Regions from separate parts of the Anoxynatronum sibiricum genome, predicted to be linked through region 1. Evidence: riboswitches for the same ligand, from Rfam matches in the RefSeq annotation. Region 1 holds a riboswitch; each other region holds the start of a gene.
The links. Region 1 has a riboswitch for cyclic di-GMP ahead of AAIG11_RS07585 (zinc-ribbon domain-containing protein). Riboswitches for the same ligand answer to the same signal wherever they lie in the genome.
Positions count from the first base shown of each region.

Region 2: linked by a shared signal. The riboswitch ahead of AAIG11_RS12475 (transglutaminase-like domain-containing protein) and the one ahead of AAIG11_RS07585 (zinc-ribbon domain-containing protein) in region 1 are both predicted to bind cyclic di-GMP.
Region 3: linked by a shared signal. The riboswitch ahead of AAIG11_RS12495 (LPXTG cell wall anchor domain-containing protein) and the one ahead of AAIG11_RS07585 (zinc-ribbon domain-containing protein) in region 1 are both predicted to bind cyclic di-GMP.

Region 1 covers NZ_JBCITM010000006.1:94,580-105,323, forward strand. Annotated here, with positions in the region: gene AAIG11_RS07565 (GntR family transcriptional regulator) at 1-360, opposite strand, end outside; gene AAIG11_RS07570 (asparagine synthase-related protein) at 588-2,084, opposite strand; gene AAIG11_RS07575 (hypothetical protein) at 2,365-2,958, opposite strand; gene AAIG11_RS07580 (zinc ribbon domain-containing protein) at 2,945-3,520, opposite strand; gene AAIG11_RS07585 (zinc-ribbon domain-containing protein) at 3,575-5,242, opposite strand; cyclic di-GMP riboswitch class I at 5,377-5,460, opposite strand; gene AAIG11_RS07590 (metal-dependent transcriptional regulator) at 5,676-6,359, shown strand; gene AAIG11_RS07595 (metal ABC transporter solute-binding protein, Zn/Mn family) at 6,383-7,312, shown strand; gene AAIG11_RS07600 (metal ABC transporter ATP-binding protein) at 7,324-8,064, shown strand; gene AAIG11_RS07605 (metal ABC transporter permease) at 8,069-9,199, shown strand; gene AAIG11_RS07610 (metal ABC transporter permease) at 9,196-10,332, shown strand; gene AAIG11_RS07615 (M48 family metallopeptidase) at 10,445-10,744, opposite strand, start outside.
Region 2 covers NZ_JBCITM010000013.1:74,606-85,349, reverse strand. Annotated here, with positions in the region: gene AAIG11_RS12485 (class D sortase) at 1-419, shown strand, start outside; gene AAIG11_RS12480 (AfsR/SARP family transcriptional regulator) at 471-1,751, opposite strand; cyclic di-GMP riboswitch class I at 2,225-2,300, shown strand; cyclic di-GMP riboswitch class I at 2,335-2,410, shown strand; gene AAIG11_RS12475 (transglutaminase-like domain-containing protein) at 2,424-3,224, shown strand; gene AAIG11_RS12470 (hypothetical protein) at 3,382-3,555, shown strand; gene AAIG11_RS12465 (sigma-70 family RNA polymerase sigma factor) at 3,777-4,517, shown strand; gene AAIG11_RS12460 (anti-sigma factor domain-containing protein) at 4,514-6,091, shown strand; gene AAIG11_RS12455 (cache domain-containing protein) at 6,207-6,875, shown strand; gene AAIG11_RS12450 (baeRF7 domain-containing protein) at 6,972-8,129, opposite strand; gene AAIG11_RS12445 (MoaD/ThiS family protein) at 8,261-8,491, opposite strand; gene AAIG11_RS12440 (aldehyde ferredoxin oxidoreductase family protein) at 8,491-10,374, opposite strand; gene AAIG11_RS12435 (iron-containing alcohol dehydrogenase) at 10,440-10,744, opposite strand, start outside.
Region 3 covers NZ_JBCITM010000013.1:85,505-96,248, reverse strand. Annotated here, with positions in the region: gene nuoF (NADH-quinone oxidoreductase subunit NuoF) at 1-993, opposite strand, end outside; gene nuoE (NADH-quinone oxidoreductase subunit NuoE) at 990-1,532, opposite strand; gene AAIG11_RS12525 (hypothetical protein) at 1,575-1,787, shown strand; gene AAIG11_RS12520 (PucR family transcriptional regulator) at 2,064-3,359, opposite strand; partial or broken gene AAIG11_RS12515 (hypothetical protein) at 3,550-3,711, opposite strand; gene AAIG11_RS12510 (hypothetical protein) at 4,323-4,898, shown strand; gene AAIG11_RS12505 (iron-containing alcohol dehydrogenase) at 4,952-6,124, shown strand; gene AAIG11_RS12500 (aldehyde dehydrogenase family protein) at 6,174-7,613, shown strand; cyclic di-GMP riboswitch class I at 7,990-8,082, shown strand; gene AAIG11_RS12495 (LPXTG cell wall anchor domain-containing protein) at 8,241-10,415, shown strand; gene AAIG11_RS12490 (hypothetical protein) at 10,460-10,597, shown strand; gene AAIG11_RS12485 (class D sortase) at 10,629-10,744, shown strand, end outside.

The DNA.
Region 1 (10,744 bases):
TCTCATTTCATTTTCGATGGCCCTTATCAGTTCTTCCCGTGAGATTTCAAGTCGTTTGGCTTCTTCCACCAGGGTTCTGATCTGCTCTTTCATCAGCTGCCCCCGCCGCTCATCTTTTACGATTTTCAGTGCATCAGCAGCAACAAACATTCCCAGTCCTCTCTTTTTATAGACAATGCCCTTCTCCACCAGAAGATTCAACCCCTTGAGAGCCGTTGCCGGGTTAATTCCGAAGATCTCAGATAGCTTGTATTGGGAGTATATTTTTTCTTCAGGCCTGACGTGCCCTGAGAGAATTTCATTCTCCAACCAGTCTGCTATTTGTAGATAGATGGGTTCTGTGCCCTCCAGCTGCTTCACCACTCACTGCCCCCCTTCAATGCAACTTACTAAGTTAGTGTTGTAACTCAGTATATAAACATGCGCTTTTTTTGTCAACACTAAAAAAGACCCAAGCCGCCTTCAAACTGACGTCATGGGTCTTGCCGTTACTGGTGTTGAATCGCTTTGACTGCAAAAGATACTTACCTTTGCAGGATACTTGTCTCTAAGGAAAGCTGTGGGATCTGTTCATTGCTGTCAACTTTTTAACAGTCTGCCCATCGGCCTACCTGACGGGCCATGGCAACATGAGGGTAATGCTCCCTGAAGATCCTGTAGTAATATAGTTCTTCCTTTGAACGTATTCTCATGCCATCTCGTTTCATAATATCTGCCACTGCCTGGTGATATTTGTCTGTTGTGATGCTCTCTTCCATATAGGCTTCGATGCAGTCTTTGGCACCGCTGCCTTCAGAGAACTCTTCCTTGTCTCGCCAGAGAATGGCCGAAGGCAGATCTGTTTCCCCGTCAAACGCTTTTCTCAAAATCCACTTTTCTATGACTTGATTTCCCTGTGTCAGCAGTTTCCATTGAACGGGAACTCTCAACGCATACGCCATCAGCTCTTTGTCCAGGAAAGGGGTTCTTACTTCAAGACCATTGGCCGCACTCATTCTGTCACCCCGCTGCAGGCCAATTGAATGCAGCCCGTTGATGACACGAATAAGTTCTCTATCCAGCGCCTTTGGATCCTTTATGTCTTTCAGGTAGGTGTATCCGCTAAAGAGTTCATCTGCTCCCTCGCCACTCAACACCACCTCAACATGCTCTGCTGCCATTTTAAAAGCAAAATAATTGGGCACTGCACTTCTTACCAAGGAAGGTTCAAATGATTCCAGGTAGTAAATAACCTTTGGCAATGCTTCCACCATTTCTTTAAGGCTGTACTCGTACTCATAGTGATCGGTTCCCAAAGCTTCAGCCACTTTTCGGGCAGCAGGGATATCAGAGGAATCCGATGATCCCACGCAAAATGATTTTGCCGGCATTCGACCAGTTTCTTTGGCAATGGCTGCCAGCAGGCTGCTATCCAACCCTCCACTGATCATCAAGCCCAGGTTTTTATCACCGTCAAGGGCACGGTCAACCGCACGTCTCGTCAGGCGGCGTACTTCGCGAATCACGTTGGTCTGGTTTCTTTTGTCGGGTAGTATTTTGTCATCTGACACAACCACTTCGTTATATTGGATAAACCCTTCGTCAGATGTATAGTAATGGCCCGGGGGAAAAGGCTTGGCTGTTTCGGCCTGACTTGACAACGATTTAATCTCGGAAGAAAACACAAGTGCGCCTTTTTCACCGGCATAATAGAGAGGCTTCGCGCCCAAGGTGTCCCGGGCAGCATAGAGAACAGGGGCTTTCCCGCGATTATCAATCATCATCAAGGCAAAAGCGCCCTTGAGCTCAGCAACAAAGGCAATGCCCTTTTCCCGAAATCGTTCCACCAGTTTTTCCATATCACTTGCCACAGTCCGTTCCAGTTCTCCGTCCCAGATGAGTGTGGTTTTTCCGTCATGGCTGACATATGCTTCTTCAGGCTGCTTCTCATTACCCGATGCATTGGTTCCCAGCCCCATTGCGGCTACGCCATCATAAAAGTAATGTTGGTGATGACTTCCCCGGTGCTCCATGAGTCCCAACAAATTGGGCAGTTCGGTCTTCTCCTGTTGATTTTCTTTCAATTGTCCTGCAATTGCAGACATACATAAAACCACCTTTATGATTGTGTGTTGCTTACGAAGTCAAGGCTATCATGGTGGCTTCCCGTCTGCAACCCGAGAAATGTCAGGCAGCCTGTCTGTCACTGATTCAATATGGTTAAGCTATCCTGTAAGTGTATTAACCCTTCGATGGTGGATCATCTGCCTGTATCCGCTGTTATTCTGCTGTTTTCACGAATGAAGGCTTTTTCCTGCAGCTTCTGTTTATGTGGTGTCCATGGCCATTTCAAAGCCATTGGTCGTTTTTCTTTCGTTTCGGCAATCAATCCATTTCGCTTCCGCAACCTGTACAAAATCGGTTCTCATATTCATTCCGCTCGCCACATTGCGTGCAGAACCGATGATGATTCACCCTGGTTTCCATCTGTTCCACCGGGCGATGACCCATCGGTGTGTTTGTTGAAGGCGAACCCACTGTCTGCGGCTGCTTTTCCTGGCTGAAATGGTAGTAGCCCATCAGTGCCGCCGCACCCACTGTGAGGAGCAGCGTGATCCAAAACCCGCTTTCCATCTTAATCATCACCGGGTACACCTCGGCAGCACTTCTGCTCATTTCTGTTCGAAACCCTATCAGCGACAATGTGCCGGCTATGGCCACGAAGGCTGCATACAGATATTTACCCATGAATCCCAGCACCAGGCCTGCAACTGTCGCCAGCGCCGCTACGAGAATATAGGGGTTTGATTCCACTTCCTCGGTGGAAAATCCGCCGCTGATATCAGTGCCTGTGATTAAATCCAGACCCGATAAGCTGGCAATGGTTTCATTGTCGCAGGATATGGATATGAAGGGCATAAGAAAGCAAATGAGAATCACCAGGAAAATGGCAGGTGCAAACTTCTTATTCTGTTGCATGGGTAGTGTCCTCCTTCGGTGATGCTGCCGTTATTTGATCCGCCAGGTTTTTTCCGCATCCACCACAAAACCGCATGTTTTCTTTGATCGGTTTTCCACAGTCACAGCGCATTTCGGCTGAGATAACAGCGGCTTGACTTTCAGTCTGAGGGGTGGCCATTGATTCGACTTTTGTGCCACAGCGTTTGCAGAACAAAGTACCCGGCTTAATGATTTCGCCGCATTGGCAAGTAATGGTTTTCATGCTGTTCACCATTGCTTCTTCTTCCTGCTGAATGGTTTTAATGGCTTCTTCTTTTTCCCGCACATTTGCATCAATGGATGCAATGGCTTCACAAACAGTTTTGATGGTCAGTTGTACTTCTTCTGTCTCAAGGCTTTCACTGCGGTAGCCCCGGTAATAATGCGCCCCCAGCTCTTCGATCTGGTCTTTCTTTTTTCCTTCCAGGGTGCTGATCTGATTTTTTAGCTTGGTGATTTCAATCAGGTTTTTTGATTTGATGCTGGCAATGGCTGCCCCATCATTCACCCCTTTTTTCAGCTTTTCAAGAAAATCCGCCATAATGATTCCTCCTTTGGTTTTTGGTTCAATCCCACTTTTGCAACTTTCTCCCGGTTAGTTTTTATACCAGCGTATTTCAACCCAGTCGCTGCTGGGTCCATTGAAACCGCTGATATCCACCACATAGGTCTCATCAATGGTGTACATTAGAAACCAGGTGTTATCCATTTCTGAAATCCCTTCTGCATCAGGTTCACCGTAAATCTCTTTGATTTTTTTGAAAGATGTCCCTACTGGTGCATCAGGAAGATCACTGAACAACACGGCCGACACCTCCTGGTTATGATCCACCACCAGAACGATCTCATCATACTTGAAATATGTTCCGCCATTGTAATAGCCTGTGTCCATGGGAGTTCCCATTTCATAAAGAATGGTGCTTTCATGAAGACCAAAATACTTAAAATAAGGGCGATTTACCTGTGCGATGCGCCGCTCATCAAACTTTTCCACTGCATACCGGCTGACGATTTCACCTTCCAGAGGATCCACCAACAGCTCTGTGGCAACAAACCCGCCGTCTTCCCAAATATAATCCACCTCGATGTTTGCCACAAAATCACTGTTGAATAATCCCCCCACAGCACCTGTTGCATACCTGAGGCCTGACTGATCTGAATGATCCAATGGAAAAGTACTCAGGTACATGCCTCTGAAATAGCCACCATCTTCAACAAATTGACCGTTTCTGTAATAGCCTGCTGCTTCATAGGCCTCTTGATGTTCATCACCTAAACGAATGTCAATGCCTTTCCCTGATTCTCTGCAGGTGATGCTGACAATGTAGTGATCCTTGAACTGAAAGTTGACTGAAATCTGGAGCTCTTCCAGAAGATCCACTTTGACCCCATTTTTCAGTGAATAGGCATAGTGATCCATGAATCCGGCAGTGCCGCCGCTGTGAATGCTGAACATGTAATCTGAAACACCGTCGCCGGTGAGATCAGCTGCGATTAGCTCCATGAAAAATCCCATGTAGTCAATCTCTTCAATGTCCAGCACCTCGCCACTTTCCGGTTGGCGAATCACCATCACAAATCCTTCTGTCACGCTGCCTTCGTTACTGTCGGCGAAAATCATCAAATTTTCCACACTGCCATCACCTGTGACATCTGCCGTTTTCATATCAACTAACACCTTGTTTTCAAAAGCATATGCAAATCCTTCCAGGTGGGGCGACGACATCCCCCGGTTAATGGCATCCCTGGCAACTGTCACAGCTTGCTGAGATTGGTGATTTTCCATGAGCAAGGCAGTCAAAGCCTCAAACTCAATCACTTCACTGAATGTTTCCAGGTCTGTCATCACCAGTTGATACAACAGCTCATTGGCTTCTTCATACTGGCTTTCCTGTTGAAGCTCTCTCACTTTCCCGATTTTTTCCATGACAAGGCTATTCGCTGCTGCAGGCTTATCTACAGGTGTCTTTGTTTCCGCAAGCTCATGATCAGCCCCCGTGGCTACCTGATCAGATGTTGATCGGTCTGAAAAAAACAGGTAATAGGTACCGGCAACCGCCGCCACTAAAAGTACGATGATAAGCACCACTGCTGCAGCTCTTTTTTTGCCATGTGCTTTCACTGTCGATTCCTTCTCAGTGGGGTTTGCTGCCGCACCACAAAATGGACAGAACCGACTGTCCGTTTCAATCTCCTTGCCACAATGACCACAATACACCATGCCATCACTTCCTTTTCCAGTATTATGCGCTTTTTCCTTCACCGATGCCCGTTTTTTGTGAAATAATCACACTCGCCAAACCCGCCCGGCGCGCACAAAAAAGCCTGTTCTCAATCTGAGAACAAGCCAATCCTCAATGATCATCCGTAAACGGTTCATTACCCTACCCTATCGTGTGCGGTAACCGGCTGCCATGACATTACTGTTTTAGGCCCCTGGCTTTGCGTCTCCATCTTTCGGTGGATTTGCTTTTCTCATCATATGAATGTTTCATGTGGGAAAAGCATACCATACTATCACTAAATAATATAGTCCTTGATTTTTTAGTGCTGTGGTACCGGTTTTTTGCTGCATCCAGATAGATTCCCATTCATTTGATATGAAAAGTGTTTAGATCAACTATAGCAGGGTAATTATCAGGTAAGCCTTAACATTTATTGCTGGCTATCCTTGTTTTTAGAGAGGGTGTTTTCTAATGAACCGGGGGGAAGAAGATTACCTGAAGGTGCTTTATGAGCTTCAGACAGCCGATGGAAAACCTGTGAGCAATGCAACACTGGCACTCACCCTGGATCATTCTGTCCAGTCTGTGAACGAAATGATCAAAAAACTGGCAGCAAAAAACTTCGTGGTATACACCCCCTACCTGGGTACCCGGTTGACCCAAAGCGGAACCACCGCAGCCGTTTCGCTGCTGCGAAAGCACCGGCTATGGGAATACTTTCTCCATGAAAAACTCCATTATTCCTGGGAAGAAATTCATGAAGAAGCTGAGCTGCTGGAACACGTCACGTCAACAAGGCTGGAAGAAGCTCTATTTGATTTTTTAGGCAGACCTTCCTACTGTCCCCACGGCAACCCCATTCCCACCTTAGAAGGCCTCATGCCCCAGCTGCCTCTCATCTCATTGATGGAAGCTGAACCAGGAAACAGTTACAGGCTGGTGCGGGTACCAGATGAACAGCAGGTACTGACTTATTTGCTGAACATCGGACTAGCATTGGGAAACAGCATGCAAGTGGTTCGTCAAGACACCGTTAGTGATATTATCACCCTGAAATTAAGGCATGAGCACATCGCCATTGGTTTTAAGGTGGCCCAGTTGCTCTACGTCGAACCTATTCCGAATAAAGTACAATCAACACACCCTGATGAATAAACACCAAGAATGGAGGATCTCACATGAAAAAATGGCAACGTCTTATCATCCTTGTCACCCTGGTGGCCCTGGCATCCGTTGGCTGCACATCGGCCCCCGTATCAGAAGAAAATGGCCAGTATCAAGTGGTGGCTACTACCACCATGCTGGCAGACCTGGCCCGGGTCATCGGCGGCGACCATGTCACTGTCACCGGTCTCATGGGACCGGGCATTGACCCCCACCTTTACAGTGCCAGCGCCGGCGATGTGGAAACCATCAGTTCGGCTGATCTGATTCTTTACAACGGTTTGCAGCTGGAGGCAAAGTTGGGTGAAGTGTTCAGTCAGATGAGAAGTCAGAACAGGAAAGTGGTGGCTGTTGCGGAAGCAATGCCAGAATCACTCTTCCTGGAATCAGAGGAGGAAGACGAAATCTACGACCCCCATATCTGGTTTGATGTACAGCTGTGGAAACTGGCTGCCGAAGCTGTGCGAGACGCCCTGATAGATCTGGACGAAGCCAATGCAGATGCCTACCGGGAAAATTATGAAGCCTATGCCGTTGAGCTGGATGAGCTGCATGCTTACGTGTTGGCAAGAGCAGAAGAGCTTCCCGCAGCCTCTCGCGTACTCATCACCGCCCACGATGCCTTTGCTTATTTTGGTGAAGCCTACGGATTTGAAGTGCTGGGACTGCAGGGCATTTCAACTGTCAGCGAGGCGGGCACTGCCGATATTCGAGAACTGGCCGACTTTATTTATGAAAACCAAATTAAGGCCATTTTCATCGAATCATCTGTTCCCACCCGCAGCATTGAAGCCGTTCAGGAGGCTGTTCGCTCCCGAGGCTTTGAAACCGCCATTGGAGGCGAGCTGTATTCAGACTCCCTGGGTTCAGCGGGAACCGATGCAGCCACTTACATTGGCACAGTAAGGGCTAATATTGACACCATTGTAGATGCATTGAAATAGGAGGTACAGCCATGAACCAGGAACATGCATTGATCATTGAGGACATGACCGTTGCGTATCAGACAACACCCGTTCTTTGGGATATTGATGTGAAGGTACCCCCAGGCGTTCTCATGGCCATCGTGGGTCCCAACGGTGCAGGAAAATCAACACTTATCAAGGCAGTTTTGCAATTGATCAAACCCATTTCAGGCACCGTGACCATCCATGGCAGCTCCTACGAAACTCAGCGAAAAAAAATCGCTTACGTGCCTCAGCGGGGCAGTGTGGACTGGGATTTTCCCACCAGCGTGCTGGATGTGGTGCTGATGGGGCGTTACGGCTTTCTGGGCTGGATCAAACGCCCCACCCATCAAGACCGTCAGCTGGCCATGGAGGCCCTTGAAAAAGTAGGCATGGAAGCCTTTGCCCAACGTCAGATCAGCCAGCTATCAGGCGGACAGCAACAGCGGGTGTTTCTCGCCCGGGCCCTGGTTCAGGATGCGGCCATCTACTTCATGGATGAACCTTTTCAAGGGGTAGATGCCAAAACAGAACAGGCCATCATTGTCTTGCTGAAAGAGCTGCGGGCTTCCGGCAAAACCGTTGTGGTGGTGCATCATGACCTTCAAACCGTTGCCGATTATTTTGACTGGGTAACCTTGCTCAACACCCAATTGATTGCCAGCGGCCCTGTGGCAGAAGTATTCACCGAAGAAAACCTAAAAAAAACCTACCGAAGCACTGGCAAGGTGCTGAAGGGCGAGGAGTGATGGGATGCTGACAACATTTGGCCTTGATTATACCTTGTTGGTTGTTTCTGCAGGATCAGGTCTTCTGGGACTTGTCAGCGGTGTCTTGGGTGTTTTCGCAGTACTGCGGAAACAATCTCTGTTGGGAGATGCCGTGGCTCATGCGGCACTCCCCGGCATTGCCCTGATGTTCCTGATGACCCAGACCCGTCAGACAGAGCTGCTTTTGCTGGGTGCCACCCTCACCGGTGTTCTTGCCACCAGTGCCATTATCGCCATTGACCGATTTTCCCGCATCAAGTACGACAGTGCCCTGGCCCTGGTTCTTTCAGTGTTCTTTGGTTTTGGGCTGGTGCTCATCACCTTTATTCAAAAAATACCCACTGCCAATCAGGCCGGACTTGACAAGTTTATCTTCGGCCAGGCTTCCACCATGCTGATGCGGGATGTACGACTGATGATCTGGGTCACCCTGGTGATGCTTGGCCTGACCATCCTGTTCTGGAAAGAGCTGAAAATGTTCTCCTTTGACCCTGGATTCGCAGAGGTGGCCGGCTTTTCCACACGCCGTATCAATGCCCTTCTTTCCGGAATGCTTGTGGCAGCCATCATGATTGGTCTGCAGACTGTTGGTGTTATTTTAATGAGTGCCCTGATTGTGGCGCCTGGAGCAGCTGCCAGACAGTGGTCAGATCGGCTGTGGGTGGTGGCCATGCTGGCCGGCTTTTTCGGGGCTGTTTCAGGTCTCATCGGTACACTCATCAGCTCTTCGCTGACTAAAATGCCCACCGGCCCTACCATTGTGATTGTCTTAAGTCTCTTTACCCTCACCAGTCTGGTAGCTGCCCCAAACCGGGGCCTGTTATGGAAACACCTGCGCCAGCGGAAAAGCCAGCAGTTGATCTCCGCCGAGAAAACACTGAAAGCCATCTATCTGTTGGCTATGAACCACGACAACCACCATCACAGCCATGACATGGCCATGATTAAACCTTCGAAAAACATCTCAGGCAAGCCGTCTCCTGCCCTTCACCGAGCTGTTGAAAGTCTGGAGCATCAGGGGCTGGTGCGTCGGGATGCCGACAACCAAGTGGCCATTACCCCCCAGGGGATCCAGCACGTCAAGGTGCATCTTATGGAAGGAGGAGAACAATGAGTGCACAAAACGAAATTCTGCTGATCGCCATGATTGTCTCCACCGCCTGCACCATTCCCGGCATGTTTTTGGTGCTGCGTTCCATGGCCATGATGTCTGATGCCATTACCCACACCATTCTTCTTGGAATTGTCATTGCCTTCTTCATCGTCCACAGCCTCACTTCTCCCCTCCTGATTCTGGGGGCGGCACTCATGGGCTTGCTGACGGTGTTGATGGTGGAATCCATCACCAAAACCCAATTGATGGCAGAGGATTCAGCCATTGGCATTGTTTTTCCATTTTTATTCAGCATTGCCATTATACTCATCACCCGCTATGCCGGTTCAGTCCATCTGGACACAGACTCTGTGCTGTTGGGAGAATTGGCTTTTGCCCCTTTTAGCCGCTTCGTGCTTATGGGAAAAGACCTGGGAGCCAAAGCCATTTATGTGATGGGAACTGTTCTGGTGATGAACCTGCTGCTGGTGATCCTGTTCTTTAAAGAGCTTAAAATCGCCACCTTCGATCCGGCACTGGCAGCTGTATTGGGGTTAGCCCCCACATTGATTCATTACGGCTTAATGGCTGCCGTTTCCATTACTGCTGTGGCTGCCTTTGAAACAGTGGGGTCCATTCTGGTGGTCGCCTTCATGGTGGGACCGCCGGTCACAGCCTACCTGTTGACAGATGACCTGAAAAAAATGATGCTCATCAGCTTTGCCATTGGTGCCCTCAATGCTTTTGTGGGGTTTCGGGCAGCCCTCTGGCTGGATGTTTCCATCGCTGGTTCCATGGCCACTGTCACAGGCATTACCTTCTTCCTGGTTTTTTTAACCGCTCCCGGCAGAGGCATGCTGTCGGTTTTCATGAGACGCCGCAGGCAAAAGGTGGACTTTGCCGAAAAATCACTGCTGTTCCACTTGCACAACCATGAGGGTGACCCGGATGAAGCCCTGGAAAACGGAAGACACACCATCTATCAGCATCTCCACTGGCCCCATGATTTTCTGGACCGCCTGGTGCGGCAACTGATTCAACATCATTATGTAGTGGTTGAGAATGATGTGCTGAAGCTCACCGATCAGGGGCGGGCGTATGCCATAAAAAGCTACGAAGAGATCGTTGCAGGCATCCAGCATAAGGAAGCTTAACGCTGCTGTCTTCACCTCTGAAGCCACCCGATTTCCTTAAACGACTATTGAAACACCAAAAGCCGCAGCACTTTTCAGAACACGAAAAGACACTGCGGCTTTTTTCGACTGATTACCCAGCTAACTCCCTGCGAAGGTGCCGCCATAGGGGAAGAAATCGGTCCATCAAACCCTTAAAACGTTGATTATGGTGGCGTTCCAGCAGGTGGACCATCTCATGAACCACAATATATTCCAGGCACTCAGGGGATTTTCTGGCCAGCTCCAGGTTGATCCAGATGCGCTTTGCCTGAATATTGCAGGTGCCCCACCGAGTCTTCATTCGTTTCACTCCCCATTGGTGAACCTTCACACCCATCACTGGTTCCCATTTCTGGATACAGGGTGGAATCAGTGCCTTTAACTGTTCCCG
Region 2 (10,744 bases), on a different contig from region 1:
AAATTCCAGCAATTGATGCAAAGATGCCGGTGGTACAGGGTGCCAGTGACCATAATCTTAAAACAGCAGCGGCATTGCTGGACGGCACTTCACCCATTGGCAGTATTGGCAATGCTGCCATTGCAGCCCACCGAAGCCATACCTACGGGCGTTTCTTCAATCGGCTGAACGAGGTGAAACTGGGTGATACCATTCATATCACAACACCTGAAGAAACATATGTGTACCGCGTTTATGAAATTAAAGTGGTGGAGCCCACAGACTTGTCGGTATTAAACCGGAACAGCCGGGATAAGGTGGTCACGCTGATTACCTGCGACCCCATCTATGTGGCATCTCATCGGCTGATTATACACGGTGTCATGGTGGAGTCTGAAGAGGAAGCAAATGAACAAACAACAGCAACAGCAGGCTCTTGAGCCTGCTGTTGCTGTTTGAGAACCGAATATAATGGCTGGAAAAAGGAGGTTTCACTCAGCAAAGGAAGAAGGGGTTGCAGCAGCAAAGTCACCCGGGGGAAGCTGCGCCGGAGGCAAAATCAGATGACAGTGAGTCTTGATACGGGTCAAGTCGTCTGGATTTTCCCGGGGGAATTTTTGAATGACGCGTTGCAACACCGCCTCCATGGTTTCGGTATTAAGACCTGGAAGGAGAACCAGAAACTGAGAATCGTTCCAACGGGTAACGGTATCACCTTTTCGAAGATGGTGCAGCAGGTGTTGCTGCAAGGCCTGCATGCGCTGTTGCTGTTTGCCGTGAGAAGCAGATGAGGGATGACTCATGGTAACCATGCCCACCACCGCCTGGGCACCGCTGCGTTCACTGCGGCGGCGTTCCAGCTCGTAGATGGATCTAAACACATCTGGATTGCAAAAATAGGCATTTTCAAGGGGGTCAATCCCATCCAGATCAGCATGAAGGGCATCCATGGAATCAAGGGTGGGCTGGGTCGAAAGCATGCGCTTGTACAGCGACTTCAAAGCAGGGGTGGGTTTCAGGCCCAACTCCTGATAGTAGAAACCGGTAATGTACTCATAATGAGTAAGTGCCTGTTTGCGTTCTCCCAGTTGAAGCAGCGATTCCATCAGACGAAGGTGAAATTCTTCCTCATAGATGTCCAGTTCAATGGCCTTCTCGCAAACTCGCAGTACTTCGGCAAACTGACCAAGCTCCATCAACAAACCTGTGGATGACAACACGGCTTTCAAATACTGGCGGCGATAGTGACTGCGTACCGGAAAAACCCACTGCTGATCGGTGCATTCCGGCAAGTAATCACCATGGTACATTGAAAGGGCCTTCTGATAATGCAATAATGCCTTTTCTGGATGCTCATGCTGTAAAGCTTCTCCCAGCTGAACGGAAGACTCAAAAATATCCGCGTCTACCCGGGCATCCATCTCCGGATTCCATCGATAGTAGCCGTTGACATAGACAATGCTCATATAGGAAGTCTGGCTGTTTTCGTTTTCTTCAAGAATCTGACGAAGCCGATGCATCTGGCGGCGCAGGGTGCTTCGGGGATCATTATAATCCTCCGATGCCCACAAACCATCCAACAATGCCTCCGGTGTGAAGGAGCGTTGCCGGTGGGTCAGCATAAATTTGAAGAGTTCCCACAGCTTCCTGGACCCTGGGGAAGCCTCAACCAGAGATTGTCGGTTTTTTTCCACATCAAAACAACCCAGAGTCTTTATGGTGATCACAGACTGATCTTTCGCTGTTGTTTCATCAGTTACTGCATGATTCATGGGTGCCACCTTCTTTCTGTCCTCTCTGTCTCTAAATTACCCGATATTTTGGATTTCATGTCGAATCTGGTTAAAAAATATCAAAAAAGAGGACCCGAGACCTAAAAAAGTTAAAAATCGGGAAGGATTGACGTCAGGTGTCTGCCAAAGGCAAAGAAGCTGCCAACAAGTCAAACTGAATGTTAGAGGCAGAAAGGACGTCAATGACACTCAAAGGTGCGTATAATATAGCGGATGATCCTATCATACTAGAAATGCCAGGAGTTTTCAATCATGGCCCAGAGTCACGAATTTGAAGCAATCAATCAGACGGTATCCGGCATGAACTAAAGGTGAGAAGTTTACATAAAACTGAAAGAAGGAGAAATAAAGACCGCTAAATTCAGGATAAAAGGTTTACAAAAGTACATTTGATGATATAATGACAATAACAGCTCGTACAATTGAATGAGCAGGTAGGAAGCGAAACTTTTTACCGATAAAGGCAAACTTTGGGAAACCGGAGGACGCAAAGCTAAAGGGCCTGTAAAATGGCAGCCAGCTACCGAAGAAGAAGTTTTTTATTTACCCAAAAACCGCTTTCCACCGATAAAGGCAAACTTCAGGAAACTGAAGGACGCAAAGCTAAAGGGCCTGTAAAATGGCAGCCAGCTACCGAAAGGAAGTCTTTTTATGAATAAAAGCCGGTTTATGGTGATGTTGCTGATGGTGTTGGTTATTGCCAGTACCGTATCAGTCAGTGCAATGGAAGTGGCTTCCCTGGATACCCGTTCAGTGGAGACTGGTCTGTTGTCGGTTCAATACCAGGTGCCAGGACATACTGCCACCAAAATCATGCTTGAAAAAGGCGGCGAGCGGTCAGTTTTTGACCTTTCGGCAACAAGAACAGAAGAAACCATTCCGCTTCTTCTGGGTGACGGACAGTACAAGGTTTCCATCCTTGAGCATGTGAGCGGTAACCAGTACCGCCCCATCAAAACCGAAACCATTGAAGTGGCCATTGTTGATCCGACAGCCCGTTTCCTAAGTTCTGTTCAGGAAATTCGATGGGATCAGAATATGAAAGCCATACAGAAAGCAGCGGCTTTGACTGCCGGATTAACCACAGACATGGAAAAAGTGACGGCTATCTACGAATATATTGTTGAAAATATCAGATATGATGATGCCAAGGCAGCCACGGTCACCAGTGGCTATCAACCAGACATTGACGCCACTTTATTATCAGGCAGCGGTATCTGCTACGATTATGCCGCTCTCTTTGCAGCCATGATGCGGAGCGTGGGCGTGCCTGCCAGAATGGCAAAGGGGTATGCCCCGGGAATAGATGTGTATCACGCATGGAACGAAATACTGGTGGATGGTGAATGGCAGACGATGGATACCACCATGGATGCCGCCTACCGGCAGAGCAAGATGCCTGTAAAGATGTTCAAGGATGGCGCAGCATTTAATAAAACCAGTGAAGTATAGGATTAGGATCGTCTGGATGCATTTCAAGTTGATTGCCAATAATCATACTGCCTTTCCAACTTTCTTTCCATAAAAGAAGCCTGTCCCAACTCTCCCGGGACAGGCTTCTTTGCTACTCTCAAGTGAGCACGGTGATTAAAATAAGGTGGCAGACTGAATGGCACTGACGGCTATTTCAACAAGAGTCGATTTCTCAGGGGTGGTGCCTGTATTGAGAGTGCTTCATAATGTTCGATGGATTTTTAGTTTTGTTTTTTCGGGCAGCTATTGCAATGTTGGCCAGTCTCAATCCAATCAGGCAGAAAACATCGGGAGGCAGATTTCTGTTTGAGAGCAGTATCTGGTTGAGAGAAGTAACGGGTGATGTCAAAGCTGTTTTTAAGAGAAAGGGTTGCATGATCGCAATCAGAAAATAAGCGGAACAAAAAAAGGGTTTAGAATGAATGGAAAAGATAGATGGGTATGATAGAATATAACAATCATCATCCGTCAACAGATTAGTACCCTAAAATGAAACTTTGTTTCGTATTTAATTTGCGAGGAGGTGGCAGCGTGCCATCGCTTCTGAAGCACATTCCATTTGGCAAAAAACTGGAGAAGCGGGTGATATCCGCTCAGTCCGGCAGTGAATCTGAGCGGAATATGCTGATTCGGGAATATGCTCCGTTCATCAAAAAAAATCTAAGCCAACAACTGGGACGTTACATCGAAGAAGAAAACGATGATGTCTTTTCAGTTGGCTTAATGGCTTTTAATGAAGCCATCGACCATTACCAGCTGGAACGGGGCAGTTTTTTGCCCTTTGCGGCAACGGTGATTCGTAACCGCGCCATTGATCACCTCAGAAAAAACAAAGGTGCTGTGAATGAGATGCCCTTTACAGCGCTGGGCGAGGAAGGCATTGAAGGGGTTGCTGCCGGGCAGGTGCGTGTCCTGTGGCGCCCGCCTCCCGAAGAAACGCTTTCCATTCAGGAAGAGATGCAGCAGTTGGTGAAAAGACTGGCCCAGCTGGGATTGACACTTGATAACCTGGTGGAAAATGCCCCGAAACACGAAGACACAAGAAGGAATGCCATTCGAATTGCCCGGTTCTTATATGAGCAGCAGGATCTAAGGGAAGCAGCCCTGAAAAGTGGGCGTATGCCGCTTAAACGATTGCAGCAAGAGTACGGCGTGACTAAGAAAACGGTGGACCGGAGCAAGCAGTTTATTCTAGCAGTTATGATGATTCTTGACAGCGACCTGGAAACAATGAAAACATACATTCAATCGGTGGAGGAGGGATCAAAATGAAAGAAAAAGGGTGTGTCATCGAAGTGCGTCAGCACACGTTGGTTGTGATGACCAGTTCCTGTGACTTCATTGAAATCCCCCATACGACGGATTCGGTTTTTGCCGGAACTGAAATTGAGTTTACCAGAATGCCAGCTGCAGAAAAAACCAGCCGGCGAAAGAACCGTTTTTCGGCGTTCGTGCCTGCAGCTATTGCGGCGGCGATCTTCATGTTGATCGGTATGAGCAGCTTTCTCTGGTGGGTTCGACCAGAGCCAGTGGCATATCTGGTATCCATTGATGTGAACCCCAGCCTCGAAATCACATTAGCGGCAGATGGAAAAGTTATTGCAGCAACAGCGCTGAATGATGATGCAGCTACCCTGCAGTTGAAATCCATGAAAAACCAGCAGGCGGAAGACTCGATGACCTTTCTCCTGGAGCGATTGGAAGACCAGGGCTATTTGAACGGGAATGAAATACATTATCTGGTGCTTTCCTTGGCAACCATAAGTTCTGGAGACGAGGCGGAAGAAGTCGCAGATCAGCTGCTGATGATGATGGAAGATCGCCTGACTGCGCAGATTGAAAATCGGCATCTGACAGTGGAGCTCCTGGCATTTAAAGGCACTCCCCAGCAGGTAGCACTGGCAAAACAGGAAGGAATTTCCCTGAATCAGGTTGTTCTGAGAGAAGCTTATTGGCAAATCCACCAAAACGAAAGCGGTCATAACGACGTTAAATATGGTGAGGGCGAACCACCTGTGCCAGAGATGGTGAAGGAACTGCTTCGCCATAAGCGTCCGGACGAGGTGCCGATACCTGCTTCCACAGAAAGACAGCATCCTGTTTTTGAGTCGCACCCAGGCGGCCAGCAGGAGAAAACTGAGAATAACGGTGGAACTGGAGAAAAGGAACATCCTGTGTTTGACACCCATCCGGGAGTAACACAGCAGGAAAATAAGGGTGATATCCACCCGGTTTTTGAAGAACATCCAAGTCAGGGTAATCAGCCTGCAAAACGACCAACAGAACCAACAGAACCTGCAAAGCCGGAAAAAGAGGATAAGGCTAAGGACGATGCAGCATCAGATAAAGAACATCCTGTCTTTGAAGAACACCCGGGGCAGGGTAATGGACAAACTGGAAAACCCGAGACACCCCAAGAAGGTAAGCCGCCGGTTGAAGAGGAAGTCCCACCGCCTGATGGAAATCAAAATCATCCGGTCTTTGATGAACATCCTGGTCGGGGAACGGCAAACGATCCACAGCCTGAGAAGGAACATCCAGTGTTCGATGAAAACCCGGGCAAGGGCAATAAAACCGAAGAAAAACCGGATCAAACCCATCCGGTTTTTGACGAGAATCCAGGAAACTCCCAAGGTGTGCCCAATAATCAGGACAACACCAGTGATACCCCGGGATCAGGCAACAACAGCAACAACAGCAACAACAGCAACAACAGCAACAACAGCAACAACAGCAACAACAGCAACAACAGCAACAACAGCAACAACAGCAACAACAGCAACAACAGCAACAACAGCAACAACAGTAACAACAATAACAGCAATGAGAAGCGAAATGACTCATGATAAGTGGCGAAAAATGTTAAGCGGCAACTAAAAGAAGTCGATTAAATCCCATGGTGTCGGGTATTGATAACGAAAACCGGTCACAGGTTTTGCCTGACCCACGGGAGGAATGGCGATGACAGAACGATGGAAGCGCACCACCTGGCTATACCCCATAGTGATACCGTTGATACTGTTTATTCTGTTTAACACTTTTTACTCAGCCCCATTGCTTAAACGCAGCATGATCAGTGAAAAAGAAAGCCAGATTGAAGACCTGACCAATTTGGGAATTTCCATTCTTTCTCATTTTCATTCCATGGAAATGGACGGTAAATTAACCCGAAGTCAGGCCCAAGGGCAGGCTACCTCGCTGATTCGCGACCTGCGGTTTGGTCCGGAGGGAAAAGACTATTACTGGATCAATGACAAAACACCCACATTGGTGGTGCATCCTTTTCGCTCGGATCTTGAAAGAGTGAATCTGGAAGGTGAAGCAACCGGTGAGTTTCTGGCTCTCTTTGAAAGTTTTGTTGCCATTGCAGAGAGCGGACAAGAAGGCTTTACCCGTTATCAGTGGCAGTACTATGATGAAGCTGACAGAATGGAATCGAAAATTTCTTATATTAAGTATTTTGAGCCATGGGAGTGGATTATTGGAACAGGTCTTTACATTGACGATGTGGAGAAGGCCGCTCAGTCCCAGAGGAACATCAATGTGATATTTATCATTACGGTGCTTCAGCTGTTACTGGCAGGATTTGTTCTTTATAAGCTATTGATGAAACGCAAACAGCCCCAGTAAGTATAAACATTTGAAGCGCCCGGGAAATTTCCCGGGCGCTTCTTGTGAGGATCTTCATCAATGACAGGAACTCCCGTTGCATTGACGGGAGTGGTATCAGTAGCGGTAAATAGCCGATAGATGGCTGTCTGATGGCATTTCATCAGGTGACAGCAGAAAAACAGTGCCGCCGTTGAGATAAGCCTGAAGGGCAGCCATGTTTAACAGGTCTTCGTGATCGGGGCTGGGTGCATCCACCAGAACAACTTCCTGGGTTTCAGGTGAAAAGGATCCCCACTGCTGGGCACCTTTGGCCACAAAAAGGGTTTCTATGCGGCCATGCTGTGCTGCGGCCACGATATCACCGGTTTCACGGGCGGTGCGGCCTGTGCCATCCAATTCAGCATACTGGGCCAGTCCCTTTAGCTGGGCTTCTTTCAGCAGAGGTGCCACCAGTTCGAGGGCTTGCTGGTGAAGCTGTTGCGGCGTCAACTCTTCCGGATTGCCGGCGATGCCGTTCTCCATCAGATGAGGATAGGTGTTGGCTTCTCGATAAATGGGGAAAAGATAATCCACACCAGCCAACATCAAGGGGGCACCGGGGGTGGCCATTTTCTGCTGAATGCCGGCATCCACCTTATGGAAAAACTGCAACAGGTCTTTTTTTGTATTCTCCATACCGATTCCCTGCCCGTGGAAAGCAGCAGCCCGCATCTCGCCGCCGCCGGACTGTGGGGTTCGGGTGCTGAACTGAAGCTGTTTTTCCGGCTGATCATATCGCATGGCTTCATCCAGACTTTCGGGAATCCCGTCCAGGTCAAGGGGATAAATATGGGTGCTGGAGCATTGGAATAAGCCGATTTGATTCTGGCTTAATGTGAGAAGGTAAAATTGAAAATCCTGTGTCAGCAGAGGCAGCAGGGGTTTTAAATGAAACTGACGCCCGGCTTCCGCCAGCTCTTCAAAAGCATGGGGAAGGCGATAATACCGGAAAAGTCTGCGATTGACAAAGGCTGCCAGTCCCTCCTGCTGATGACTCCAGAAAAGGCTTTCATTCAGCAGGGTATCCACCGGTTGTAACAATTTTTCAATATCCGATGGACGATACCCGCTCTCTTTCAGCTGATCTTCTGCCTGACGAAGGAGGTTTTTCAGTTTGATCCGGTTTTGCTGCGATTCGGTACTTACCGGATTTGTGGGGAGGAAAAACGATACACTGGGCTCCTCGCCCATTTCCATCAGTTCTCGCAATTCTTCTTTGGTGAATGGTTTCATAGGGCTCCTCCTTTACCAAAAATCTTCCTGCTTGCCGCACATGTCGGCAAACGGGCCGGCTGTGAAACCGTATTCTTGGTGAGTACTTACCCTAAAACCATACAGCTAAACTGTCGGTTCAAAACAACCCTTCAACCGCCATCCATGGGTGGAAACACCATCAGATGATCACCTTCATTAAGCGTATCCTCCCGTTTTCGGATTTCCCTGTGGTTCACCACATACAGCCAGACGCGATGGTCTGACACGTCAAATTGATCCATGACCTGCCCGACGGTGGTACCGTCGGGCAGATTCAGGGGGGCATTGCGAAGGGGTTTTTCACCCGGAAGAGGTAAAAAAACAGACAGCAATATATTCATCAGGCATCCGCCTTGCTACGCTGGTAATCGCAGGTTTCTTCTTCCAGAAGACCCAGCTTTGCCAGTGACCCGGGGGTGGGAACGCCTGCCTCATCCCAGCCCATCAGCTGGTAGTAGGCACTGCGGGCTTCCAGGAAATCTTCCTGTAGAATGGCCACACCTTTCAGCGGGCCCTCTTCAAAAGGTTCCAAAAACCGGGGGCATAGCTCGTCGTCCTTGACACCAAAGCCCTCTCGCAGATTGAAAAGGCGGGCATTCACAATGCTTCGTTCAGAAACCGCCATCATTTCAGCAGTGGTGGTGTTCCAGCCAGTCACTGCCTGAATCAGTTGTTGAAGCTGGTTTGTTGTCCAGGGAATGAAAAAGCAGGTAACCAGACAATCTGCCAAATAACGGGAAAAAGAGGCATAGTGGAACAGGCGGGCTTTTTTAGCATTGAGAGTGGATGCGGGTAAAGGGGATGCAGTATACCCCAGGGCACGAAGTTCGTCGAAACCGGGCGTCTCTTTCACATACAGCGTGTCATGGAGATTGTGAGTATGGTCGGCACCTGTGGGAGACAGGGCATAACCCAGCCCCAGTCCTTGTTTTAGCCTGGCCTCGTGCAGGGGCATTTCCTGTCCCTTGATCTGAACAGCCAGGGGCAGGGTAGCCTCGCCCCATTGTGCAGCAGCACTTCGGGTGCCTTCAGCCAGCACTTCTCCCACACCCTTGCGCAGGGCAATGTCATGAATCACATCCAGGCAAACGGCATCTCCAAAAGCCAGTTGTCGGCCATGGGTTTCCCCTGTGCTGATAAGCCCTTTTTCATAGGCTTCAGTGGCAAAGCTGATGCACATGCCGGTGGCAATGCTGTCCAGGCCGTAGGCGTTACAAAGCTCGTTGGCTTTCTGAATCACTTCAAGATCGCTGATGCCCAGATTTGAACCGAAAGCCGCAACGGTCTCATATTCAGGGCCTTTATAGCGGGCATCCACTTTATAAGGGCCGCCGCCACGCACTTTGATGCCACAGCGCACAGGGCAGGCGTAGCAGCCGGAACGTTCAGTCATATAAGCGTCCCGTACGGTCTGTGGAAAGAACTTTTCGGCTTCTTCAAACTGTCCCTGGGTAAAGTTTCTGGTGGGCAGGCCTCCGGCGGCATTCAATGGTGGGAGTACCATCAGGGTGCCGTTTTCATAGATGTTGGAAGCCAGCGTCTGATAGTGCTGCGCCATGAAGCGGGTGAGGTCTTTTACAGCGTCTGGGTCATGAACTGCAGGTGTTTTGGAACCGGAAACCGTCACTGCCCGCAGGTTCTTGGAACCCATCACAGCACCGATGCCGCAGCGGCCCACAAAATGTTCCAGATCATGAACCACACAAGCATACTTCACCAGATTTTCTCCGGCTGGGCCAATTTGGGCAATGCGCACCTTTCCTTCTGCCTGAGTCAGCAGTTCCTGTACATCGCCGGTGGATTGGCCCCAGAGATGACGGGCATCCTTAATGGTAACCGTGTCGTTCTTGATGGACAGATAGACCGGGTGTGCTGCCCGGCCTTCCACAATAAGCGCATCATAACCAGCCCGCTTCAGCTCGGCTCCCCAGAATCCTCCTGCCTCGCCGTCGCCGTAACCGCCGGTAACCGGTGATTTGGCGCCGATACTGTGGCGGCCGCTCCCAGGAATGGGATTGCCGGTGAGAATGCCGGTGGCAAAAATAACCTTATTTTCCGGCCCCAGGGCATCGGTGCCGGGTGCCAGTTCTTTCAGCAGCAAAGCGGCAATCACGCCCCGGCCGCCGTAATACTTGCGGTAAAAAGCAGGGTTCACCTCTTCACGGGAAATGTTTCCTGTGGTGAGATTTACGCGCAGAAAATATCCGTTGCTTCCGTACATCATGGGATCATCCTCCTAACCTGTTTTCGATGCCTCTCTAGCCGCGGCGTGGTCGCTGCGTTACTGCATTAATCGGTTCCGTTGCCGGCATAAGCCTGCTGAAACACTGCCAGATAGTCATCTTTGGTCATGGGGCGGGGGTTGCTTTCGGTGGAGATATTGTTGGCAGACATGACGGCCATTTCTTCAAAGTCATCAGGGCTGATTCGTAAATGGCTGAAGGATGGGAGTTCCACCATTTTTGACAGTTCCTTCACCCGTGAGATGGCTGCGGCGGCGCCGGCCTCATCAGAGCTGAAGCTGCAGCCCATGGCATGTGCCAGACGGGCATAACGCGCTGTGCAGGCTGGTTGGTTGAAGGTCATTACATAGG
Region 3 (10,744 bases), on a different contig from region 1:
AGTGCCCATGGCGGCAAAGGCGGCACCGCCGTTGCGGAAAATCCAGGGAACATTGGCCAAAGTTTCCACGTTATTGATATTGGTTGGTTTTTGCCAGAATCCTTTTTGAGCCGGGAAAGGCGGCTTCAGCCGGGGCATGCCTCGTTCCCCTTCTAGGGAAGCGATGAGGGCGGTTTCTTCACCACAGACAAATGCACCCGCACCAGCTTTGATCCAGAGATCAAAGTCAAAGCCTGAACCCATGATGTTTTTCCCCAGGAGGCCCTTTTCTCTGGCTTGCTCAATAGCCTTTTCAAGTCGCTTGATGGCCAGGGGATACTCAGCCCGCACATAGAAAATGCCTTCACTGGCACCCATTGCGTAACCGCCAATCATCATACCTTCAATGACTCCATGGGGATCACCTTCCAGAATGCTTCGATCCATGAAAGCTCCCGGGTCACCTTCGTCGGCATTACAGACCATGTATTTGGGGGTTTCCTTTTGCTGATAAGCGGCATTCCACTTAAACCAGGTAGGAAATCCAGCCCCTCCCCGGCCGCGGAGACCGGAAATTTTGATCTCCTCAATCACCTGAACCGGCGTCATAGTTTTTAGCGCTTTTTCAATGGCCTTGTAACCGTCAATAGCCAGGTAATCATTGATGTCTTCCGGATTAATGGACCCGGCATTGCGCAGGGCCACTTTTTTTTGTTTTGCCTGAGCGGTCAGGTCTTCTTCGCTCATGAGATGACCTGATGCCGGCTGTTTGCCGGTAAGGGTAAAATCGATGATTTCATCCACCATTTCAGGGGTTACCAACACAAAGGTGGTTTTTTCATGATGGCTGTCATAAACATCCACCACAGGCTCCAGGTAACAGGTGCCACAGCAGCCTGTAAGCTCCAGGGAAACAGGGGCATCTGTCTGGGAGAGTGCCTCCTGGAATGCAACACTGACTTTTCCGGCACCGGCGGCAATACCGCAGCTGCCTTGTCCCACAACGATTCTCATGAGGTCGCCTCCTTTTCCTGCTGCTGATGCTGCTTGCGCAGATCCCTGAGAATTTTGCGAGTTTTCTCCGGGGTCAGTTTGGCGTAAGTTTCACCATTGATCATCATAACAGGTGATAAACTGCAACATCCTAAACAGGCAACATTGTTCAATGTAAAGAGATTGTCGGCGGTGGTTTCGCCGTCCTGAATTTTCAGTTCGTCACAAATGGCATCTTCAATGGCACCGGCACCATTTACATGACAGGCCGTTCCCATGCAGAGCATGATCAAGTATTCACCCACCGGGTTAAGGCGAAACTGGGTATAGAAAGTGGCCACTCCATAGACATTGGGTGGTTTAATACCGGTTTGAGCCGCGATGTAGTCTAATACATCCATGGGCAGATAGCCGTAGATCTCCTGCGCCTTCTGAAGAATTGTAATGAGGCTGCCCGGCTTCTGACCGTACTTTTTCAGCACGGGGGCCAGCAGGTTCAGGTCAAAATTGGAAGTGATTTCATTTGGGGCCTGCGGTCCCTGTCCTCCACAACATTGCATTCACATTCACTCCTTTTCTAATCAGTGGGAATCATTACATCAATGTTAAAAGTATACCATACTATCAATGGTGAAGTCATCAGCCGAAACCACGAGAGAGACATTGAGACGGCAAGAGGAGGTATGAGTGAGAAAAACAGAGAAAACAATCAAGGATATAAAATAAACACGATTATTTTAAGCACTGACCCTGTGAAGATCGATTGGAAAACAGTCAAAGAACTACTTAAAGGAAGACTGCTAAAACGCGCTTAAGAAGCAGCCGTCATTGCACTTGATAAAGAGGATAGGAAAGCCGTATGAGGGAAACCCTCACCTACGGTTTGATAAGGCGAGGCTGATAGTAAATGGGTGACCCGTAAAGGCCACCCATTGAAATCAGTTTTGTGTTCCATTCTTTCTTGCTTTGGCAAAAGGGTGAAATATGCAACTCACTCACTAAACAAGGTAGTGTTTATGGTTTGCGATGGCAATTACTTGTTAGTACTTCAGACTGCCATTTAGTGTTTTTCTAAAGTACCCAAATACTATTCAAGTAAAGAGATGAACGTATGTATTGTCATATTTTAACACCATAAATGATAATTGGATATGAAGAAACACTTCATAATCCGACAGATCCACTTTCATTATTTCAGCAATTTTTCCAATGCGGTAAATCATAGTATTTCGATGGATTTTTAGAGCATTAGCAGAGGTGGTAATGTTTTTTGAACTTACAATATATACATACAGGCTTTTGGTGAAATCTGTATTATATTCAAGATCATAATGAATAAGCGCGAGCAGGGATGGATTGCAAAATTCCAGTAAATCATCATGCTTTGAACAGGTTTTTAAAATGTGATAAATTGCATACTCATCATATGGTATATAAATGCTGTCACTTTTCATGCGAACACCAAGAAATAAAGCTTCAAGAGACTGTAAATAGAAACTATGAATGTGTTCAAGGTCGGTAAACGGACGACTTATTCCAATGCGGATTTTATGATCATTTAATAACTCTTTAGTCTTTTGCTCATAATATTCTCGAAAATCTTTTTTCTGGTTATAGCTTACAACAATGACAATGTGATCATTATAAATAATGGATTTGCTTTCATCTATGATTCTCTCCAGCATACCTTGAATAAATGAGAGTGAAATACGTGTGTTGTCAAACTCACTTACATCAGCAGTAAGAACATAAATGTATTTCTTTAAGTTAAGATGAAGGTAATTTTTCCTTTCTTCCATGACATTGCTATTGGCAATTTTTTTATCAAGCAAATCTTTAATGAAATCTTCATATAAGAGTCCTTTCGTAAAATGGATAAATTTATTTTTCTGCATTTCTGCTGATAGTGCATCAGAAATGATCGAAGCAATCTTGATATCGATTTCTTTGAAAGGCCTGTTCTTATCCAATACTCCAATGGCAGCGATCGCTTTGTTTCCAATTGAGATTCTGCTCATGAGTCGACCATATTTCGTATAGCCGTCATCCCAAAAAAATGGAGTCGGACTGTTGATCAGCTTTTGGGTAAAACTCACACTTAAGTAATGCGTTACGCTTTTAACTGACAAATAGCCTGTGGCATCAAACTCTTGCCATAAGCGATCATCATCAGCAATACAGTTTTTTGTATATGAAAGGCGTTTCCAGCTTAAGTCCACTACATGAAAGGGATTGCCCAACATTTCGTATCCAAGATCAACGATGTGTTGGAGACCTTTTCTTTCGGCTAAAGAATCCAAAAGCTTAATGGAGTAATAGCTTAAATGTTCGTCCTCTGTTGAAAAATTATTTTGACTATCGAGTGGGTTAGTAGGTTCTTCAGACACATGCTTCGCCCCCTTTATTGTTATGCAAAGACATTAATGATATCGATACCGGCGCTTTAACTGTCAAATTCAACATCGTGTGTCATTTCCTCGGCGGCGTCTCTAATCTATGTGAAGCAGCATAAATGCCTGCGATTTATGCCTTCGAAAGCCTGCTGAAAGGACTGTGGAGTGAAAAAAGTCCGGTCTCTCATTTTCCGCTTTTTTCATCAAGCGGGTGACCATGAATCGGGTGGCAGATTTTCATGGTGCTTTCCAGGTCAGCTGTCTCGTAAAGCTCCCGCAGGTCTTCTTTCATTGTTGATTGCAAGGTTTTTGGGGTATGATCCAGCATGTTTCTGGAAAAGCGGGTATGACAACGTTGTCATCCGGCATCTTGAAAGTGTTGATGGAGGGCTTGCACCAATCATTTATGGCTATCAGAGGTGACCAGGCGCACTTCCTTCAACCTTCTATTTTCTCAGGACTGGAATCTGCGCCAATTTGCTCCTTGAACTGGATCAGCAGCCTGTGGTTAAACGATTCCAAGAGTTTGGCTAATTCCTGTTAACGTCCATCACCAGTAAAAGGTGTGTGCAAATGCCCTTAAGTTAGGTAGTTTTGAACTGAGCCGCGAATCATCCTCCTCGGTGTGGTATTTGCTTGTCACTTATACTCCAGCTGGAGATATGAGTTGTTGGCTCGCCATCTTTTGACACCATTATACGGACTTAATCCTCCATTGTACAGACTAAATCTTCGACGGATTATGAATTGTATGAAAATACAATTAATAGTCCGTTTTTTCGTGCTGATACACAAAGACGCAAGATACTCAATTATATATGATCATTATAACAACACACATTCATTGACAACTGGTAGCCAGAGTAGTTTAGCAGGGTCATAAAGCTTGCAGATCTGTTCCGGGACTGGAAATGAAAAGCACAAATATTTACTAAAAAATTATTGAGGAGGAAAAAAATGAGCAAAAAATTTCTTTTCGTTTTAGCTACAGTAGTCACAGTATTTATCTCGATCTTTTGCATCATCTGGGCTGCAGTATTCGGCTTTGATCCCGCTAATCCTCAAAACATGTCTCCACTGTTTAATTTGCTGTGGTGTGCATTTGCGGGACTTGGATTGGTTGTTGCTCAGCAAGGAAGCTTTAAGACGTTGCCCAATATGCTTTGCAGTGCAGCTGTTGGACCGTTGTATGGAATGATTTTCTTTGGACTGCTTGGTGTTTTAATGAGTAATGGTGTCAGCGCTTTGGTTGCGTTCGGTATATGTGCATTGGCGGTGACATACCTACTTGCACTCCTTCATGTAGTTGTTCTAGAGAAAACATACTTTAATGCAGTGGCAATGACACTTGGAACTTATGGCATCTGGTTTGCTTTAAAAGATCCTGGTGACCCTACTAACTATAACTGGTTGTATGGGGCTGTTTTCTTTCTGATTGGCACAGCTTATGGCACAATCTTTGTTCCTATAACAGTATTTGTTATGAGTAAAATCTCTAAGCCAGATGAAATTAGTATTGAAGCAGCTGAATAATGCGTGTCTTTTATGTCCACAATAACATGATGTAGAAAAAGGAGGAAAACAAAATGGCAGCTAATTCGTTCGTTTGTTGGCCTAAAAGGGTTGTTTCTGGAGCAGGATCATTAAAAGAACTCGGCGAAATCATTAAAGAAATGAAGAAAACCAGAGCTCTTGTCATTACAGATAATGTCATGAAAGAATTTCCTGTAGTAAAGGATACGATGATTGACTTAAAGAAACAGGGCTTGGTTGTTAGTATGTTTTCTGAAATTGGACCTAATCCCACCGAAGAAATGGTTCATAATGCTGTAGCCGTTATGAAAGAGGAAAATCCGGAAGTTATCGTGTGTATTGGTGGAGGAAGCCCAATTGATACAGGTAAAGCAGCAAATGTTGTTTACACTCATGGCGGGACAGTGAATGACTATGATATAGCCATTGGTGGAATAATGAAAATAACTCCTAAGTTGCTGCCATTAATTGCCATTCCCACAACATCAGGAAGCGGTACGGAAGTAACTTATGTTGGTGTTATCACAGACACCAAGAAACAAACGAAATTTGGCGTGTTAAGTCCTTTGCTAATACCGGATGTGGCAATAATTGACCCTGAGTTAACAGTTTCAATGCCGGCAAATCTTACAGCATTCACAGGAATTGATGCATTGACACATTGCATTGAGGCGTATACTTCAATTGTAGAGTTTCCTCCGGCCGATGCTTTAGCGCTACATGGAGTGAGAATGATTAGTAGGACATTGAGAACAGCAGTTAATGAGCCACATAATTTAAAAGCCAGAGAAGAGATGGCAACGGCTTCTATGATGGCTGGAACATCATTTAGTCTTAATGGATTAGGCGCTTGTCATGCCTTGGCACATCAGCTAAGCGCTTTCTTTGGAACGCCCCACGGTTTAGCTAATGCAGTACTGCTGCCTCTAATAATGAAATTCAATATGCCTGTACGTTTACAGAAATTTGCTGATATTGCGCAAGCTATGGGAGCTGATATCAATAACATGCCAGTCGAAGAGGCAGCTCAAAAAGCCCTTGAGTTGGTTGAAAAGCTATGTGAAGATGTTGGTGTTCCAAAACATCTGGATGATGTTCATATGACGAAAGACATGATACCTGATCTTGTTGAAAGAGCACTTGGTGACGGTGTGATAAATACCAATGCCAGACCTGCAGCCTACGAAGATGTTGAAAAAATATTCTTAGATTTTTTTAACCTATAAATGAATGGTTGAACTATTAAAAAATAATCAAGTGAAAGGGATGAGTTGAATGAAAGAGTGCAAAATGTTTATTGGCGGTAAGTGGGTTCCCTCTATATCAGGAGAGACATTTGACGATATAAACCCATTTAACAATGAAGTGTATGCAAAAGTTCCAAAAGCAGGTGTTCAAGATGTTGATGTCGTCATGGGTGCAGCTTTCGAAGCTCGCAAAGCATGGGCAGCCACACCAGCTGCAGAACGAGCGAAGATATTGTTAAAAGCTGCACGCATTATGGAAGAGAGCCAGATGGATATTGCAGAGGTGTTGATTAATGAAGGTGGAAGTTCTTTTGGGAAAGCAATGTTCGAGATTTCGCAAACAGTAGATTTGCTTAATACAGCGGCCGGAGATGCTAAAAGTGTGAAAGGTGAAACATACCATACTGATCCAACGTCATTGTCCATGAGCTTTAGAAAGCCAAGAGGAACCATTGTATGTATTTCTCCATGGAATTTCCCGCTGATTTTGTCTATGTATAAAGTGGCATACGGTCTTGCAACAGGTAATACTGTTGTCTTAAAGCCTGCTAGCGAAACTCCGGTGATAGGTTTGAAAATAGCAGAGGTTTTCGAAAAAGCAGATATTCCTGCAGGTGTACTTAACGTCATTACAGGGCCGGGAAGCGTTTTAGGTGATGCACTTATTGACGATAAGCGTTGTTCCTTTGTTGCCATTACCGGTGAAACCAAAACAGGAAAGCATGTGGCTCAAAGAGCTGCATCCAATTTGAAGGAATACTATCTTGAAATGGGCGGCAAGAACCCGCTTGTTGTTCTTGCTGATGCAGATATTGATTATGCTGTTAAAGTTGCGGCATTCAGTGCCTATCTTCACCAGGGAGAGATCTGTATGTCGGCAGACCGTCTCATTGTGGAGAAGCCTGTTGTGGAAGAGTTTACCAAGAAACTGGTTGAACTGGCTTCTTCATTAACAGTTGGAGACCCAAATGTCCCATCAACATTTATTGGGCCAATCATTAGTGACAAACAAGTAAATATCATTAATGATCAAGTTCAGGATGCTTTGGCAAAAGGAGCAAAACTTCTCACAGGCGGCACATACGAAGGACGACTGTTTAAACCTACGCTTCTTGCAAATATTACAAAGGATATGAAGATATACTATGACGAAACATTTGGTCCTGTTGCTTCAATTATCCCTGTAAATGATGTGCAGGAAGCCTTGGAAGTCGCAAATGATACTCAATATGGGCTTTCCGCAGGCCTGATTACCAATGATTATGAAAAAGCGTTGTTCCTTGCTGAAAACATTGATGCAGGTATGGTTCATGTAAATGGCAGCTCTGTGGACGCAGATGCAGCATGTCCATTTGGTGGAACGAAAGAAAGTGGTCAGGGCAGAGAAGGCGGTGCATACTCGATACAAGAGCTCACAGAAGTAAAGTGGGTTACAATGGCAAAACGCAAAAAACAATATCCTATTTAACTATAACTAAAACATACGCAGATATTCCAGACTGAAGGCAAAGTCATCAAAACCACATAACAGGATGAAAAAAGGGAAATTTCTTTGAGAATCATAAAGGAATTTCTCTTTTTATGTCGTAGGATACAGATAAATCAATGGATAGAAGGTTTAAGGGAGGATATCTGAACAAGCATGAATCACCGCTTAACGCGGCACATTCGCCAGCAATCTGGCAAGTTGAGCAAGAAAAAGATGAACCTCAGGGGTTGCAGACGAAAAAATGACAAACGTCCTAAATGTTGAAAACAGAAGGAAAATTCAGGCATTTTATACAAAACACTGTTTAGATTCATGGGAGAGAGGTATCATTAAATTAAAGATAATGATAATTAATATCAAAACAAGGCAAACCATTCGAAAGGATGGGACGCAAAGTCAAGAGTCTAACACACCGGTATTCAGGTGTCACGATCGTCCGGCTGCCAAGATAATTTTTGGCAGTTTTTTTATTTTCAAAAAAGGCTGATGTCAAGGGGGTCGATATAAAGGTGAAAAATCGAAGAAGTGACTCAGGGGTTCTGGTGACTGAAAACCATTGAGAGAAGAGTGATCACATCTTTGTGACCTGCGAGAGGAGTGAGTCGTATGAGAAGCAGACAAAAAATCAGAAAAAAAGGCATAAGGCAATTATTCGTTTGGATCGTCGTTATACTGGTAGCCTTTTATGGATTTATTCCCAGTATGGGCGTGGGTTTTGTATTTGCTGATTCGGTGCCCGAGGAAGCGGTGGCAGAAGAATCAAATGAAGCAGCTGGCGATGAGAGCAATGCGCAGGACAATGAAGATAATGAAGCATCTGCGGAAGAACCGGACAATTCCGGCGAATCGACAGAAGCAGATGAATCTGATGTCGATGATGACACCATTCAGGAAGAATCATCAGTGGATGAAAAAGAAGCAGTTAATGAAGAACTCGCTGATGAAGGAACTGACAATGATGGTGCAAGCGAAGAAACACATGAAGAAGCAAACGAAGAAGAAACTGCCGATCATGACACTGGGGAAGAATCCACAGATGAAACCACTGGTGATAACGGAGTAGAACAGGAAGAAGAGGAAGAGCTTGAAAATGTCGATGAAGTTCCTGTTCCCTTGGGCGGTGTACAGCAAGTGATCATGGAAGAAGTTCGTGTTGAGCTCCACAGTCCTCACAGAAATGCAGCCAGCACTGAATTTGAGAATGACTCTGATTGTGGTGGGCTGACAGATCCGGTTGTATGGCATTTCGTGGCCAATCAGCTTCAGGGGGATGAAGGACCCCTAATGCTGGAAGCAACTTTTCAGAATGCCGGCACCAAAATGGTTGTTGGACAGTCTGTTGGAAACGGTAAAGTACAACACTTCTTTGTGGGCACACCGGAACACGACGTGCTGGTGGACGCATTTCTGGTAGTCCCAGCAGGCAGCAGTGGTGCCAAACTGGTACTCAGCCATGTTTGCCTTGAAAATGACATTGAACCCGATTGTATCATGGTTCCCCTGGATGCCGTCATCTACATCGATAGCATTCAGCTTAACCAGCCTTACAGCAATCAGTATTTTACAGTGACATGGCTGGACAACAATCGTGTGGAAATCACCGTCAATGAGGGTTACTGCATTGGGTTCCATCTTACCAGTTACCAGTACCCGCCTGGAACCGACGTGCAACACAATGGTGAACCTTATGAAGTGCAAAGCTGGTTCGATGATGATCACCATTTATTTGAAGGACCTGAAACCATTATTTTAGAGGTGGAAACCCCTCGCGACTGCGAACCTGTTCAAATCGATCTTTACACCTATCGACTGGTGGAAGGCGAATGGGAACCGGGTTTGGTGGAAATACCGCCGCATCATGGCGAAGCCTTTGAAAGCACGCAGCGCCTCCACAGTGCACGGGTAGTGTTGCCTGAAACACCCTGCGAAGAGGAACCGCCGACAGTGACTGTTGAAAAGCGAGTGATCGATGAAAATGACAATGTCGTTGAAAGTGATGAACAGGTATTTGAGTTTGAAGTCAGACTGACAGAAATGGATATGGTATCCATTCTTGAAGAAGTGCAAGATGAAGAAGAGTTTCCAAAATCATTTGATGACCTGAGCCAACTCAATGATGTCATGGTGGAAGGATTGGATTTTGGAGCATATATCCTTGAAGAAATAAATGTACCTGATGGTTACCAGCTGGTGGGATACCAGATTGGTGAAAGCATCTGGCTGCTTGGAGAAGATGACGGTGTTGATGAGGGAATCATCTTCTTTATCAATCCAGGGATGGAAAACATGACGATTATTATCATCAATCGATTGATTCCGGAAGACCCGGAAGATCCGGAAGACCCGGAAGATCCGGAAGACCCGGAAGACCCCGTTGATGACCCTGATGACCCGGCAGACCCGGAAGACCCGGAAGACCCGGAAGACCCGGAAGATCCGGAAGACCCGGAAGACCCGGAAGACCCGGAAGACCCGGAAGACCCGGAAGACCCGGAAGACCCGGAAGACCCCGCTGATGACCCTGATGACCCGGCAGATGATCCTGACGAGCCAGTGGTTGTTCTGACAGAAACAGTGACAATTGACGATCCTGCGATTCCTTTGGCAGCCCCGGTAGTTCCCCAGTCCGATCCTGACGAAGTGATTGTACTGGATGAAGTGATTCCCCTTGGAGTCCCGGTGCTTCCACAGACTGGCGAAGGGAATCCAGCCTACTACTATATTGCAGGTATATTGCTGGCGGCAGTAGGTTTTCTTTTCCGAAAAAATGCAGAAGTGTAGCAGCATTGCAGTTTGTATGGAGAAAAGATGTAAATGATATGTGAATGGCCGGAAAAGATAGACAAAAGAGAGAATGGGTATACAATAAAGGAGAGATGCAACTGATCTCTCCTTTTTCGTCGCAAGGTGGAAAAGCTGATTTGGCAGTACTTGAAGAGTCATTAATGCCACGCATAGCGTGAATCGAATGTTTCAAATCGGGGAGGGGTGACCATGCGCAAGTTTTCCACTATTTTGATCGTCGCCGGACTGATGATCGCGCTTTATCCGGCAGTCAATCGTTATATTGAACAGCGGGAAGAAGCCAGACTGATGGCTGAGCTGGAGGA